2 regions of the Propionispora vibrioides genome follow, and region 2 is predicted to be linked to the other one. Evidence: riboswitches for the same ligand, from Rfam matches in the RefSeq annotation. Region 2 holds a riboswitch; the other holds the start of a gene.
What was found. Region 2 has a riboswitch for fluoride ahead of eno (phosphopyruvate hydratase). Riboswitches for the same ligand answer to the same signal wherever they lie in the genome.

Region 1: another riboswitch for fluoride. It lies ahead of BMW43_RS12555 (iron-sulfur cluster assembly scaffold protein); the one in region 2 lies ahead of eno (phosphopyruvate hydratase).

The regions. Positions count from the first base shown of each region.
Region 1 is NZ_FODY01000015.1:38,742-46,702, reverse strand. It holds gene BMW43_RS12560 (MFS transporter) at 215-1,378, shown strand; fluoride riboswitch at 1,653-1,721, shown strand; gene BMW43_RS12555 (iron-sulfur cluster assembly scaffold protein) at 1,772-2,464, shown strand; gene BMW43_RS12550 (GGGtGRT protein) at 2,483-3,481, shown strand; gene BMW43_RS12545 (C39 family peptidase) at 3,896-4,690, shown strand; gene BMW43_RS12540 (hypothetical protein) at 4,988-5,185, shown strand; gene BMW43_RS12535 (TetR/AcrR family transcriptional regulator) at 5,341-5,940, shown strand; gene BMW43_RS12530 (ABC transporter ATP-binding protein) at 6,032-6,793, shown strand; gene BMW43_RS12525 (ABC transporter permease) at 6,786-7,961, shown strand, end outside.
Region 2 is NZ_FODY01000008.1:118,577-126,537, reverse strand. It holds gene BMW43_RS08825 (hypothetical protein) at 1-696, shown strand, start outside; gene BMW43_RS08820 (DUF190 domain-containing protein) at 718-1,152, shown strand; gene BMW43_RS08815 (dynamin family protein) at 1,207-3,033, shown strand; fluoride riboswitch at 3,045-3,107, shown strand; partial or broken gene eno (phosphopyruvate hydratase) at 3,251-4,531, shown strand; fluoride riboswitch at 4,566-4,630, shown strand; gene BMW43_RS08805 (cation:proton antiporter) at 4,825-6,000, shown strand; gene BMW43_RS08800 (universal stress protein) at 6,002-6,427, shown strand; gene BMW43_RS08795 (DUF190 domain-containing protein) at 6,695-7,042, shown strand; gene crcB (fluoride efflux transporter CrcB) at 7,078-7,452, shown strand; gene BMW43_RS08785 (lipase family protein) at 7,778-7,961, opposite strand, start outside.

The DNA of each region.
Region 1 (7,961 bases), on a different contig from region 2:
TTCCTTTTTAAGTGTCTAATTGAAAAGATGCTTGTCATGAGTTTCTGCAGCGTAGCGCTTTTTTCAATAAGCAGATGTGTTAGGGATAAAAAGGAGCTGAAAAATGGAGTGCTTTTCGGGATTTGAATTTGTCCCCCAGCATGGTGAGAATTGTTGTTCCCGACAGCTAAGCCGGCAAATCAGTGACAACAGAATGACGAGAGGAGTGGTGAATGTGTTCGAACAAGAGTTGGATAAATCCAAAGCGCTAAAGTTTGTTTTGCTGATGGGAATTGTTAGCTTGTTTGCCGACATGACTCACGAAGGTGCCCGCAGCATTACGGGGCCTTTCCTGAGCAGCCTGGGAGCCAGCGCAGCAAATGTTGGCATCATTGCCGGTTTAGGAGAATTTGTCGGGTATGGCGTTCGGCTTTTTTCTGGTAAATTGAGTGATAAGACAGGGCAATACTGGCTGATTACCATATGGGGCTATATCATCAATCTGGTGGCAGTACCACTGCTTGCTTTGGCTGATAACTGGATGGCTGCAGCCGTATTAATGGTTTTGGAACGGATGGGCCGGGCCATTCGCAATCCAGCGCGTGATGTCATGCTATCCAACGTAGCAAAGCATATTGGCCGTGGTTGGGCTTTTGGCATGCACGAAGCGCTGGATCAAGTTGGTGCGATGACCGGTCCGCTGCTCGTTGCAGGCATTATGTACTTACGGGGTGATTACCGGCTGAGCTTTGCCTGGCTGGCGTTTCCGATGCTACTTTGCTTGCTGACGTTGGCCTATGCCCGGCTTACCTATCCCAAGCCCTATGTAGTTTTCGAACAAAGGGATGAATCTTCGCAAAAGCTATCCGCTAAGTTTTGGCTCTATCTCGCCGCCACTTCGCTGGTTGCTGTTGGTTATACTGATTTTCCTTTGGTTGCATATCATTTCGGGGTGACCTCTTCTGTGCCGGCTGTGGGCATTCCTATTTTTTATTCGGTGTCAATGGGGGTAGCCGCTCTGTCGGCTCTGATTTTCGGACGCTATTTCGACCGGAATGGGTTGAGCGTTCTTGCTTTTGCAACAGTATTGTCGGCTTTCTTTGCTCCTTGCGTATTTGGTGTCAATATTTATTTGGCCTTTGCCGGCATGATTTTCTGGGGAATTGGTATGGGAGCCCATGAGTCCATCATGCGTGCCGCCATAGCGGAAATGGTACCGATGGATCACCGCGGCTTTGCTTACGGCCTTTTCAATAGCATTTATGGCTTTGCCTGGTTTTTAGGCAGTGCGGGCATGGGGTATTTGTACGACCTGTCGGTGGGGATGTTGATTGTTTTTTCTGTTGCCGTTCAGCTAGTGTCTGTACCCTTGTTTATTATCGTAGGGAAAATGCGCTAACCGTTATGGTTAAGTCCGGATAAAGTCTCCTATTTGAAAAAACGGCTTGAAGACGGTTTTATGAACCTGGAGTCGCGGCAACTAAAAGGATTTTTCTTGCAGCAAAAGACTGTGGCGCCATAGCGGTCGGAGGTGCCCTTCCAGGCTATAATGCCTTTTATTTCGGTTGAAGTCTATCTTTAGATAATCGCTTGTACAAAAATAACTTGTGCGAAAGAAAAGATTGGAATTGACGTTTCTGCTAGATTAACAGTATAATTTTTACGTAACTAATACATAGTTTGGCGATGGAGTTCGCCATGAACTGCGCAGTTTCGAGTGCGCCGATGACTCCTACCTCTACGGTAGGAGTCTATTTTTATGGCCGAGGCTTAGCATGAAAGGAGAAGAGAGATGAAGTATTCAACAGAAGTCGAAGAAATGACCTGTGTAGCCAAAGGCGTCAATCATGGGGCGGCGCCGATCCCGCAAGAGGGTAAATGGGTAAAGGCCCGGGAGGTCAAGGATATTTGCGGTCTGACTCATGGTGTAGGTTGGTGTGCGCCGCAGCAGGGTGCCTGTAAGCTGACGCTTAACGTGAAAGAAGGTGTCATTGAGGAAGCGCTGGTCGAAACGATTGGCTGTTCCGGCATGACTCATTCGGCAGCAATGGCTTCGGAAATCCTGCCAGGCAAAACCATCCTGGAGGCGCTTAATACCGACCTTGTTTGCGACGCAATCAATACTGCTATGCGTGAACTTTTCCTGCAAATTGTTTATGGCCGCAGTCAGACTGCATTTTCCGAAGGCGGTTTGCCGATTGGCGCCGGACTGGAGGACCTTGGTAAAGGGCTGCGCAGTCAGACGGGTACCATGTATGGCACGTTGGCCAAAGGCCCGCGTTATATGGAGTTGGCGGAGGGGTATGTTACTTCGCTGGCGCTGGATGCTGACAACGAAATTATTGGCTATCGTTTTGTCCATTTAGGAAAAATGATGGAAATGATCAAGAAAGGCACCGACGCAAACGAAGCGTTGAAAAAGGCAACCGGTCAATATGGACGCTACGACGAAGGGGTCAAACACATCGACCCCCGGCATGAATAAGCGAGGGGGTAGACAAGGATGGCAAAATTTGAAGGATATGAACGGCGAATCGCCAAAATAGAAGCTTTCTTACAAGAACAGGGAATTGAGTCGTTGGAAGCGGCGAAAGAAATGTGTGAGCAAAAAGGGATGGATGTGCCCGGTATGGTCAGGGGAATTCAGCCAATTTGCTTTGAAAATGCCTGTTGGGCCTATACCTTGGGGGCTGCGGTCGCGCTGAAACGGGGCTGTACCAAGGCTGCCGATGCGGCAGAGGCAATCGGTGAAGGGCTTCAGGCGTTTTGTATTCCCGGCTCGGTAGCCGACGGCCGCAAGGTTGGACTGGGGCATGGCAATCTGGCCGCTATGCTGCTGCGGGAAGAAACGAAATGCTTTGCCTTTCTGGCCGGTCATGAATCGTTTGCCGCTGCTGAAGGGGCGATCGGCATTGCTAAATCGGCCAATAAAGTACGTAAGGAGCCATTGCGGGTCATTTTAAATGGTCTGGGTAAAGATGCGGCACAGATCATTTCAAGGGTCAACGGTTTCACTTATGTGCAGACTGTTTTTGACTATTACAGCAGTAAGCTGTCGATTGTCAGGGAGAAGGCCTATTCCCAATCGGAACGGGCTAATGTGCGCTGCTACGGGGCTGACGATGTAATGGAAGGTGTGGCGATCATGACGCTGGAAGGGGTCGATATCTCGATTACCGGCAACTCCACCAATCCCACGCGGTTCCAGCACCCGGTAGCCGGCACGTATAAAAAAGAATGCACCGAAAAAGGACGGCGTTATTTTTCCGTTGCCTCCGGCGGCGGTACGGGACGTACGCTGCACCCGGACAACATGGCGGCCGGTCCGGCTTCTTACGGTATGACCGATACCATGGGACGGATGCATTCCGATGCCCAGTTCGCCGGTTCGTCGTCAGTGCCGGCTCATGTGGAAATGATGGGCCTCATAGGCATGGGCAACAATCCAATGGTTGGTGCTACCGTCGCCGTTGCCGTTGCGATTGAGGAAGCGAGTAAATAAATCGGCTGACTCTTCTTTTGAATGCCCTGGCAGATATAAACAAGTGTACTATCGGCAGGTAAAATAAGAACCCTGTCTAGTACGTGATGGGCAGAGAATAAGTATATGGTTCAATAACAAAAGTACCCGGTCCTTACAGTAATAAGCTGCAGGGGCTGGGTACTTTCTATTTAGGCTCGATGCAGGCGATAGAGAAAAAGTAACCTGACACCGTACGAAAAGCGATCGGGCACAGCCGGTAACTAAAAGAATGTAAATCTTTTTCCAAATTGCTTTTGAAGGATTAATTTGTTAGGTAGAGAATTAGAAAAATAAACTTAGTATGTAGTTGCTCAAAGGGTACAAATTGGGCGGGAATTTCTGTTTGCCTGGGAACTGAGATAATAACATTAAGAAAAAGAAAGAAGGAATACTGTGAAAAAGTTACACTTATTATCTTTTTATCTGGTCATAGGGTTAATTTTTAGTATGACAAGTATAGCTTTTGCCAATAGTCCGGATGTTTTGGCTAATGGCGAGGACAGTCACGTAATTCCTTATCCTTCCAGCTATATTACCTCTTCGGAAGGTGCCTCTTCCTATCATGGTATAGGCAATGTTAAACAATCGCCTTATTTTGCCGCTCCGGATTTTTATAATCTACAATCAACAAATACCTTAACGATTCTGCCTCATTATAAGACCTATCAGCAAACCACCGAAATCACCTGTGGTCCTGCGGCTGCGTTAACCGTTCTTGTGCACTTTGGCAATACAAAATGGACGGAAAAGGCAATTGCTAATATTATGAATACCAAACCGATTGTAGGAACGGATACAAAAGGGATGGTGAACTTTTTTAAAGGCATTGGCTGGGATGTTACGTCCAGCTTAGACAAGGCTGATAAAAATGGCTCTACCTTTGCAAACGTAAATGATTTTAAAAATTTTGTCATAGCCAATTTAAAAGATAATACTCCTGTACTGGTAGAGAATATTGACTGGGGCGGACATTGGCGGGCTATTATCGGGTATGATACCATGGGAACAGATACGACGGCTGATGATGTTTTGATTTTAGCAGATTCTTACGATACGTCGGATCATTTACAGGATGGTTACAATGTGAATTCGGTCGAAAGGTTTTATTACATGTGGTTTGATGCTCATATGCTCCCCAAAGGGCAGCAAAATCAACAATGGCTGGTAGCAAAACCACCTTCAATTTAAAAAAATATGTTTTAAAGGGTAAATAGGAGCGGTATTCTATTTACCCTTTAAATATTTTAGGACGATGAAAGTCCTTTACAGCGTACATCGTATAAAAGGGCTGGTGGCTTTCTCCAGCGAAATCATTCTTTCTTTTTCCAGGCAGGGATAACGGAGATATATGGAGAAATGCTTATCCAGTAAGGAATGACGGGGATTTTCTCGATTATAGTAACAGGATGAATTTCCAGGTTCTGCCTGATATACGGGAGGCTGGGCTTAGTGCACCGTCCTCTTGTCCGGAAGAGAGTGAGTATAGTGGACGATAAGCTTTATCAATTTGTTTGTATAAAATGCAAGCGGGAACTGGCCTGGGTGCTCAGCGCCAGCAGCGTATACTGCCCTGACTGCCGGAGATGGACAGGCTTTCAGGATATAAAGAACCCGAAGTTTGAGGAGATAGCCAAGCCCGAGCTGCGGGATGATGAAATCCATGAGCAAATGGCCATGTTTTGAGCAAGCCGGGGTGAAGGAAGCCTGGCTTGTCATGGCATAGAGTTTGCCGGCATAAATTTTTATAGCAAAGCAGACCGGAGAAAGGGCAATGTTTTTATAAAAAATACCGGCGGTAGGTATTTTTATTCCGGTAGGCAAGAAGGGAAGCGATCATAGTGACTAAAAAAGCTCCGAAGGAACAACGCAGGGAAGATATTTTGGAAGCGGCAGTCACGGAGTTTCTGGCAAAAGGATACGAAGGGGCTTCCATGGAGGTGATTGCCGCCCGGGCGGGTCTGACCAAGGGCGGCTTATATTACCATTACAAAAGCAAAGACGAGATTTTACTGGCGGCTAACGGGAAGTATTTTGAGCCGGTCCGGGAACTGATCTATCAAGCGGAGAACCTTTCCTGTCCGGTGGAAGGATTACGCTTTTTCATAGTGGTCTATTTGCAATATTGGGCGCAGCATCCCCGGGAAATGACGTTTATTTTATTGTCCTTGTCCAAGATTTTGGCCTGCTCCGCTATGTGGTCGCTTATTAATGCTTATAGCGGCGATATGATTGCTTTTTATGAGCGGCTGTTTACCAAAGGTCTGGAGCAGGGAAAGTTTCGCGACCATTCGCCGCGTAGTCAGGCTACTGCCCTGTTTGCCGCTTTGGACGGAGCCACACCTTACCTGCTGATCAGCCGGCAACTGACGGCTGAACGGGTGGCTGAGAATCTGGAGGCGGCCTTGGTCACGCCATTGCTAGTGCTTCACCAGCTTTAAAAGTGTAAATTGAATTTGCGGGAATTTTTTCGCAAGGCAAGGTGGCGGCGCGCCTGAGAATTTACGAGCCTAGGAAAAGACGGAGGAAGTTATGATTGCAAAATGGCTGTCAGGATTAATGGAAGCTAAATTGCCGCAACCCCGGGCCGGGATGGCGGCAGTGGAAATGACAAAAGTGAGCAAGACGTATTTTACCGGAGCCGGTGAGTTTGAAGCGCTAAAAGGCATCCAATTGTCGGTAAAGGCGGGGGAGTTTGTCGCCGTGGTGGGAAAATCGGGCAGCGGCAAATCGACCTTAATTAATATGATTACCGGTATTGACCGGCCCACCGGCGGTGAAGTCTGGATTAGCGGCATGCCTGTGCATACACTGAATGAAAATCAGATTGCTGTTTGGCGGGGGCGGACGGTAGGTGTGGTCTTTCAATTTTTTCAGCTTCTACCCACCCTGACGGTAATGGAAAACGTTATGCTGCCCATGGATTTTTGCGGCATGTACAGCCGGACGGAAAGACCGGCAAGGGCTTTAGCATTGCTGGAACTGGTAGGTGTGCGGGAACAGGCTCATAAACTGCCGGCCAACTTGTCCGGCGGTCAGCAGCAGAGGGTGGCTATTGCCCGGTCTTTGGCCAATGATCCGCCGCTGTTGGTGGCCGATGAACCGACAGGCAATCTGGACAGCCGCACGGCTACCAGTGTGATTGACTTTTTCCAGGAGCTGGCTGCCGGGGGCAAAACCATTCTTATGGTCACTCACGACAATGACTTGGCCCGTCGCAGCGGCCGGATTGTGACGGTTTATGATGGCCAGATACTGCCGGACGGGGATAGGGAGTGTGCCAGCCGTGATTAGCTATACCTTGTGGGGGCCACGGTGGCGTAAAGTGCTGGCCGATTTGTGGGGAAACAAGCTGCGGACCTTGCTGGTGGTACTGTCTATCACAGTTGGCGTATTTGCCGTCGGCATGGTCTATAGTGCGTATTTAATGTTTGAACGGGACCTGGATGCAAGCTGGAGGTCGGCGGTGCCGGCCAGCGCCAGTCTGTATGCCGATCCCTTTGACCAGGAACTGGTTGACAGCGTGCGCAGCCTGCGCGGCGTAAAGGAGGCTGAAGGACGGCGTAATGTTGATCTGCGGGTGAGGACGGCCGGCGGCGAGTGGCGGCAGATGTTTTTGACCGCTATCCCCGACTACAGCAGGCAGAAGGTGAACCGGATTAAGAGTCAGACAGGCGCCTGGCCGCCGGGGGACGGGGATGTTTTGCTGGAACGTTCTTCTCTGGCCGAACTGGGAGTAGCGCAAGGCGGCAACATTCAGGTGGAAACCTCGGACGGACACAAGCGTACGTTAAAAATTACCGGTACGGTCTATGATCCCAGTCAGATTCCCAGCATGTTCAGCGGCCGTTCCTATGGCTATATCAGTATGGATACACTGGAAAAACTGGACGAAGAACGCCGGTTGGACCAGGTGAACTTTGTTGTGGAGCCCTGGGTGCTTAAGGGGAAGGATACGGCGCCGATTGAAGCGGTGGGGCGGCGGGCCTGGAGCAAGCTGGAGCAAGGCGATACCACGGTGTTCTGGCTACAGGTAAACAAACCGGGTGAACATCAGTTGCAAAGCATTATGAATGCGTTAATCCTGCTGCTGACCGTGCTGGGCATCTTGTCGTTACTGTTAGGGACTTTTTTGCTGGTAAATACGATAGCGGCTATTTTGACACAACAAATCAGGCAAGTCGGAATTATGAAGGCCATCGGTGCCAGGCGGGATCAAATTCTAAGAATGTATTTGACCATGGTTGGCGTCTATGGCGTATTGGCGTTGGTGATTGCCGCACCGTTAGGAGCGCTGGCCGCCAGTATGGTAACCGGTTTTATGGCCCAGGTCTTTAATTTTGACTCCGGGGGGCTGGAACTGCCCGGCAAAGTACTGCTGCTGGAAGCGGTGGCAGCGCTGGGAGTACCGGCGTTAGCCGCTGTTTGGCCGGTGTGGCGGGGGACGGGAATTACAGTCCGG
Region 2 (7,961 bases):
GAACAGGGAGTTACGGTGCTGGAAAATACGCCAGACGGGGTTAGAAGTAGTGAGTGGTTGTTTGACGAGATCGATTACGTGGAACAGGGGGCAGTACATTTGTATTCCTGGCTGCGGCTGAGCGGCGTTGCAGGTGGGTGGCCGGCTTCGGTTCAGGTAGAATATAACGCGGTCGTGGCGCCGCTGTTTACCAGGGTAGTGCAGGCTGTCCGCCGGAGCTGGACCGGAACAGGCAACGCATCGTTGGCGCAGGAACAGGCCAAACTGGCCGGTTTGGCCGCCGTGGACTATAAATTCTGGAGTTATGCCCGGGACAGCCTGCTGCCGGGAGAACGGATGTTGGGGCAGGTGTATCAGCCGGAGATCGACGTTCCGTGGCTGCTGTTCTTTCAGCGCCGTGTGGTGCCTGCTTATGTGAGTGTGCTGACCGATAAGGAACTGATTTGTATAAGTGACGACGGCAGCGACGGAAATACCGGCCGGTATGGAATAGTACACCGGTATGTTCCGTTAACCAAGATTAAAGACTGGCAGTTGATACCGGCGATTGGTGAGCAGACCGGCATTTGGCGGTTACAGTTGACGGGGGAGGGCATCGCGTTGTGCTTCTCGGCCCCGGTGCAGGATTTCCTGTTGGAGTTGGCTGATTTACTGGAGGAGGCACGCGGCAAGAAAGCCAGCCTGTCTGAGCACTAGAAGCATAGGAGGTAGAAGGCTATGCAAGAAAAAGACCCGGTCCTGCGAATATGTATCTATTTACAAACCACTGACCGTTACCGGGGCAGGTCGCTGTATCAAGCGGTGGTGGGGAAAGCCAAGGCCCTGGGGATTGTCAGGGTTGCCGCGTTGCAGGGCTGCATGGGGTATGGCGGCAGTGACACCTGGCATGTGGAACAGCCCTGGAAGCTTTGTCAGGAGATTCCGGTGATGATTGAGGTGCTCGACCGGGAATCCCGGCTCCGGCAGTTGCTGAACTGTCTTGATGATATGTGCAGCGATGGAATGGTGACGGTGGAACCGGTTAAAGAAACTGATTTTAAAGGGCTGGTTCCGGTAGCTCCGGCCGGCCGGCTGTGGCTGAATCGGCTATACCGGCTGCTGGGCTGTTTTAAACGCCGGGTATGCCTGATTTATTTGGTAAGTGGCGGCTGACCATGCCCGTGCTGAAAAACGGAGCAGTGGCAGCTTGAGAAGGGAGAGAGCGGGATGAAATATGACCGTATGCCGGAACAGGAAGCCTGCCTGACCGGACTGCTGGAAGAGGCAGCCGGGCAGCTAAGGCAGGTTGGCAATCGATTTATCCCGCATGCTGTCCGGGTGGAAAAACTAGCGGAGCGGCTGAGGGAAAAACAATTTCATTTGGCGGTACTGGGGCAGTTTAAGCGCGGCAAAAGCAGCCTGATCAATGCTTTGCTGGGCGGCCCGTTTTTGCCGTCCAGTTTGGTGCCGGTGACGGCGCTGCCGACCGTCATCCGTCAGGGGATGCGACGGCGGGCATATATAACGTTTGCTGACGGACGGGAGGAACAGGGCGTATTTGATGATGATGCGTCACTGGCAGACTATTTGAGCCGGTTTGTGGCGGAACAGGCCAACCCGGCCAATTGTTTGCAGGTGGAGCAGGTGATTGTAGAATATCCGGCGGCACTGCTGGCCGGCGGAGTCGTCCTGATTGATACGCCGGGCATTGGTTCTACTTTCCGGCATAATACGGACACGACGCTCCGGTTTCTTGCCCAGTGTGATGCCGCGCTGTTTGTCGTATCTGCCGACCCGCCGGTTACGGCGGCGGAATTGGCGTTTCTGCAGATTGTGCAGCATCATGTGCGGCGTTTGTTTTTTGTGCTCAATAAGGCTGATCATCTCAGCAGTGAGGAACAGGACACCATGGTTAGCTTTTTGCGGCAGGTTTTGCGGGAACAGGCCGGCATAGCAGTGGAAACCGTCTACCAGGTATCGGCCCGGCAGGCAGTTTTGGGCAAAGCGAGAGGTGATAGCCGTCTGCTGGCGGCTAGTGGGTTAGGCCTGCTGGAGGAGGTATTAACAGCTTTCTTCCGGCAGGAAATGCAGGCGGTACTGGCTATGGCTATTGAAACCAAACTGGCTGCCGTGCTGCGGGAAGCCTTGTTGGAGCTGGAGCTTGCCGTCCAGGTTCTGCTTATGCCGGTCGATGAATTGGCCGCCAAGCAGGCACTGCTGCGGCAGAAACTGACAGAATTGACGGACGAAGAGCAGCAGGCCGATGACATACTGGCCGGTGATCGCAAGCGGGCTTTGGACTTTCTGGAGCAGCAGGCCGGCTTCTTGCGGCAGCAGGCCCGGGACTACTTATCCCATGTGGTGGCAAAAGAGCTAAGCGGTGGTGAACGTCCCGGTCTGGAGCGGGACGCTCAGGCTGCCCTGATGGCGGCTGTTGCTCCCTTTTTTGACCGGGAACTGTCAGCCACTGCCGACCAGTTTAGCGACTACCTGGCCGGTGTAATGGCTGTTCATCAGCAGCGGGCTGAGGCTTTGATTCAGGCGGTGCGTCAGACGGCAGCCACCATTTTTGCCCTTGATTATCAGGCGGTGGAGCAGGAGCTGACCTTTCAAATGAAACGTCAGCCCTATTGGGTAAAAACGGAATGGCAAACAGGCCTGGGGGGAATTCCCCACACCTGGCTGGAGGTACTGCTACCGGCCTCGTTTCGGTTTGTCCGTATCCGCAAGCGTCTGGAACGGCAGGTGGAAACGCTGGTGCTGCGGAATGTGGAAAGCCTGCGTTGGGCTCTTTTACAGAATACGGAGGCAGCTTTTCATTCCTTCCGGGCAACCTTTAGTGCCCGGCTGGCCGAGGCGGTGGACGGGACTGCCCAGGCAGTTGCTGCCGCGGCGGTGCAAAAACAGGGACAAACTGAGGATGTGGCAGACCGGTGCAGCCGGCTGCAGCGGGCTGCCGGGCAATTGCAGCAGCTTTTGCAGCAAGTGAATACCGTAGAGCCAGAGTTTGGCAAAGCGGTTGCTATTGACGCAGAATCAGACCGGCTGATATAATAAAGCCATATTTTTATAGCGGCGATGGAGTTCGCCTTTAAGTCCGTGCAGACGGTAATGACTCCTACCACTTAGGTGGTAGGAGTCTGTTTTTTTTCTGCCCGCTGCTAAGAACAAGTCTAATATAAGTTTAATTGGTGAAAAAATTAGAGTTGAATGTATTGATAGGTGTTTGCTAACAAATCTTATAGGTAATTTATCGAAGGAGGCGCTATGTATGAGCAGTAAGATTGTCAATGTAAATGCGTTAGAAATTTTGGACTCCCGGGGGAATCCGACCATACGGGTCAATATGGAACTGGCCGGTGGCAGCAGGGCATCGGCTTCGGTGCCTTCGGGTGCGTCTACCGGTGAGAATGAGGCGCTGGAACTGCGGGACGGCGATAAGACGCGCTATGGCGGTAAGGGAGTTTTGCAGGCTGTGGCCAATGTCAACAATCGCATAGCCCCGAAACTGATCGGGCAGGATGCCGGTGATCAGGCGGCGATTGATCAGCTCCTACTGGAGCTGGATGGTACACCGACTAAGGCCAATTTAGGCGCCAACGCCATTTTGGGCGTTTCCATGGCGGCTGCCCGGGCCGCAGCGATAGAACAGGGCTTGCCGCTCTATGCCTATCTGGGCGGCAGCGAGGCGGTGCGGCTGCCGGTGCCGATGATGAATATTTTAAACGGCGGCAAGCATGCCGACAACAGTGTGGACTTTCAGGAGTTTATGGTTATGCCTGTCGGCGCGCCTACCTTTGCCAAAGCCCTGCAATATGGTGTGGAAACCTTTCACGCGCTCAAAAAGCTTTTGGGGCAACAGGGTTATGCCACCAGTGTGGGTGATGAGGGCGGCTTTGCACCTAACCTGAAGAGCAATGAGGAGGCCTGCGAGCTGATTATCGAGGCCATCCGGTCAGCCGGCTATGTGCCGGGTGTGGATATTGCCCTGGCGCTTGACCCGGCAGCCAGTTCGTTTTATGAAAATGGTCAGTATCATTTAACAAAATCAGGGCAGGGAGTAAAGAGCAGCAGTGAAATGACGGCGCTGTACAAGGAATGGGCCAAGAAATATTACCTGGTTTCCCTGGAAGACGGATTAGCGGAAAATGACTGGGACGGCTTCCGGGAGCATACGGCAGCCCTCGGTCAGGCATTGCAGATTGTGGGCGACGATATTTTTGTCACCAATACCAAATTTATTGCCCGCGGCATTAAGGAGAAGACCACCAATGCGGTGCTTATTAAGCTAAATCAGATCGGTACGGTGACCGAGACGGTGGAGGCCATTAAAATGTGCCGTTAGGCCGGCTGGAATTATGTTGTTTCCCACCGTTCCGGCGAGACCGAAGATGCGTTCCTGGCCGATTTTGCCGTGGCCATGGGCGGCGGTCAGATTAAGACCGGTTCGGCTTGCCGCAGTGAACGCATTGCCAAATATAACCGCCTGTTGGAGATTGAGGCCGAGTTGGGCGGAAAAGCTGTCTTCGGCAATCCTTTTGCCGCCAAATGACAGGCTGTCCGGTTGATTTTTCAGGCAGAACGGCGTAAAAACCGGCGATGGAGTTCGCCATAACCCCGCAGTGAACGCGGTAATAACTCCTACCTTCCCTAGGGTGTGTTGGCAAATGGTTCGGAGTGTCTTTGAAGGGTGCTTTTTTGACACACTTCGTTGAAATTTTTGGAAGTAAGGGCCATTTTCGTGAATTTTGTCTTTTCGCAAAAGTCACTCGCCATAGAACATTTCGTTAATTTGAAGCACACCCTGGGAGTATTAGTCAAGGACTAACAAGGAGGTAGCTGTCAATGGAACAGAACTTTGCTATTGCCGCGCAGTGGGTGCTGCTGGCCCTTATTGCCACCGTCCTGTCTATCCGGCTGGGCATTTCGGTGGCGCTTATGGAGATTGCCGTGGGTGTGATTGGCGGCAACGCCATGCATTTGGAGATTACATCCTGGGTTACTTTTTTAGCCGGATTTGGTGCTGTGGTGTTGACCTTTCTTGCCGGGGCTGAGATTGATCCCGATAGTCTTAAAGGCAACCTGAAAGAAAGTCTGGTGATTGGCTTTTTATCGTTTCTGCTGCCCTTTCTGGGCGGCATGTGGCTTGCCGAGTATATGTTCGGCTGGGACGGCAATGCCGCTAAAATTGCCGGTATTGCACTGTCAACCACCTCAGTGGCCGTCGTGTATGCCGTCATGGTAGAAAGCGGGCTGTCGGCCAGCCGTTTAGGTCAAGGCATTCTGGCGGCCTGCTTTGTCACTGATTTGGGGACGGTGCTGGCCCTGGGGTTGCTCTTTACCGGATTTTCGCTAAAGGTCGTCTGGTTTACAGCAGTTATGATCGTGGCTGTGCTGGTTATTACTCCGCTGGCTGCCAGGATATTCAAATGGTATGGCGGGCGGGTCAGTGAGCCGGAAATCAAGTTCATTTTTCTGGTACTCTTAGCCCTGGCCTATCTGGCGGTAATCAGCGGCAGCGAGGCGGTACTTCCGGCCTATATTATCGGTATGGCCATGGCCCGCTTTTTCAAGCACTACAAACCAACGCTGGTGAAAATGCGAGCCATTGTATTTGCCGTTTTTACGCCGTTCTATTTCATTAAAGCGGGGGTACTGGTATCGGTGGGAGCTTTGTATACGATGTCCGGGACTATCCTGGTTTTCCTGCTGATCAAAATGGCTGCCAAGTTTATCGGCGTATTGCCGGCGACCAACTGGTTTCACTATACACCGCGTACCGGTATTTACACTACCTTGCTAATGAGCACCGGTCTGACCTTTGGCACTATTTCGGCCTTGTACGGGCTAACTAATCACTATATCGATGAGGGACAGTACAGTGTACTGGTGGCAACCGTCATTTTGAGCGCCGTGGTGCCGACGATGATCGCCCAAAAATGGTTTTTCCCGACAGATGAGACCGACGAATCGCCGGCAGTGATAAAAAACATGGTTATCAGGGAGAGGGAGGCCGATTGATATGGATTTGAAAAAAATAGTTGTGGCTTATGACGGCTCAGCCGGCAGCCACAAGGCGTTAGTCTGGGCGGTAGGCCTGGCTGCCAGGTTTGAGGGGGCGACGGTGGTAGTGGCCAGTGTGGTTAAGCCCCCTGAATTTAGCTCCAGCATTGATGAAGTGGATGAATGGTACGCCGATGGAGAGAAACAGTACCGGCCGCTGCTGGAGCAGGCTGTGGTTTATGGTGAGGAACAGGGGATTTTTCTACAGACGGAAATCTTAAAGGGCCATCCGGCGGAGAGCCTGATGCGCTACGCTGTTGATCGCAGGGCCGATTTGATTGTCATGGGTACACGGGGCATGGGTGGATTTAAAAGTCTGATTATTGGCAGTGTAGTGCAAAAGGTGGTTACCTATGCTAAAGTGCCGGTTGTTGTGGTAAAATAAAGATAGCATATCAAAAATGTTAACGAAGTATGGTACAAAAAGTGCCGTTAGGGTTGTTGCGGATAGTTAAGCACCCCCCTAAGGGTTAACGGAGAAAATTACAAAAATACGGCCCGGTAGCTGGCTGGCCCGAGCCGTATTGGCTGTCGTGGTGGCAGCCGGCGACCAGGCTGCAAAAGATCATACACGCTGCTGTGCCGGTTTAGGCCGTTGCAGGCAGCCGGGCTATAAAAAGTTGATTGGTATCAAGTTGAAGGAGGAGTCTTTGTGCCCAAAATTGCGAGTCAGGCCAAACGATTACGGATTTATATCGGGGAAAGCGATCACTGGAAACGGCGTTCTTTGTATCAAGCTATCGTGGAAAAGGCCAAGGAACTGGATATGGCGGGGGCGACGGTGTTTCGCGGCATCGTGGGTTATGGGGCCAACAGCCGGATTCATACGGCCAGTATTGTGGATTTATCCAGTGATTTACCCATTTTAGTGGAAATTATCGACAGTGAGGAGTATGTTGCCAAGCTATTGCCCTTCCTGGATGATATGCTGGAGGAGGGAATGGTTACGATTGACGATATAGAAGTTATCAAATACGGTCATAAACCACCGAAGCGATAACAGAAGAACAGACGAGGCAAGAGAGGTGAAAGTATATGCTGGGAATTGTTTTAGTAGCGGTCGGCGGTGGGATTGGTTCAGTCATTCGGTATTTAGTGTCCAATTGGATGGCGGAGCGGTTTGGTCCGGAGTTTCCCTTTGGGACGTTGCTTGTTAATGTGGTAGGGTGCTTCATTATCGGCTTATTTTTGACAATGACCACCGAGCGGTTAAGCATCAGCCCCTACTGGCGATTGCTTGTCGCCATTGGCTTAATAGGCGGTTTGACTACGTTTTCATCCTTTAGTTATGAGACTTTGCGCTTACTGCAAACTGCCGATGCCTTGCGGGCTTTTTATAATGTAGGACTCAATTTGGGAGTCGGTTTTTTTGCCACCTGGCTGGGGATTGGTATTGCCAGACTGTTTTAGAGAGGAATTATTTCCTGGGAAAAGATGGGGAATGTGAACCGTCTAACCCAGGTTTATTCTTTTTCGGGCCAATCAGGGACCCTTCGCCGGAGACAGGCTTCTCGAAAACCAGGGTGGTTTGTATCCAGAGTAAGAAACAGGATTATCCTGAGCCTGATGGAAGTGTGACAAACAGATGTCTTTTTATTTGGTCATAAGGCCATTACTTATACTGATGACTTTACGGGAGATATAAATCGAGGCCTGTTCCTTTTACGGAACAGGCCTCGATTTATGCAGGGTAAAAGCGGCGGCAAATTGATGAAGCATCTGATAGGAGCTGCCGCTATATGGCGGTTTTAGTTAGCCGGGAGTTCAGATGGATATTCATTTCTTTAAAGGCGTGGATAAAGGCTTCCAGCGGCGTCAGGGTATAGGTGCCTGTCGAGTAAATGGCTGTGTCGGCGACGGCGCCAGTCGTTGCGTCATAGATTGTCTGAGTCAGGGTGATATAATAGGCATTCTTTTCT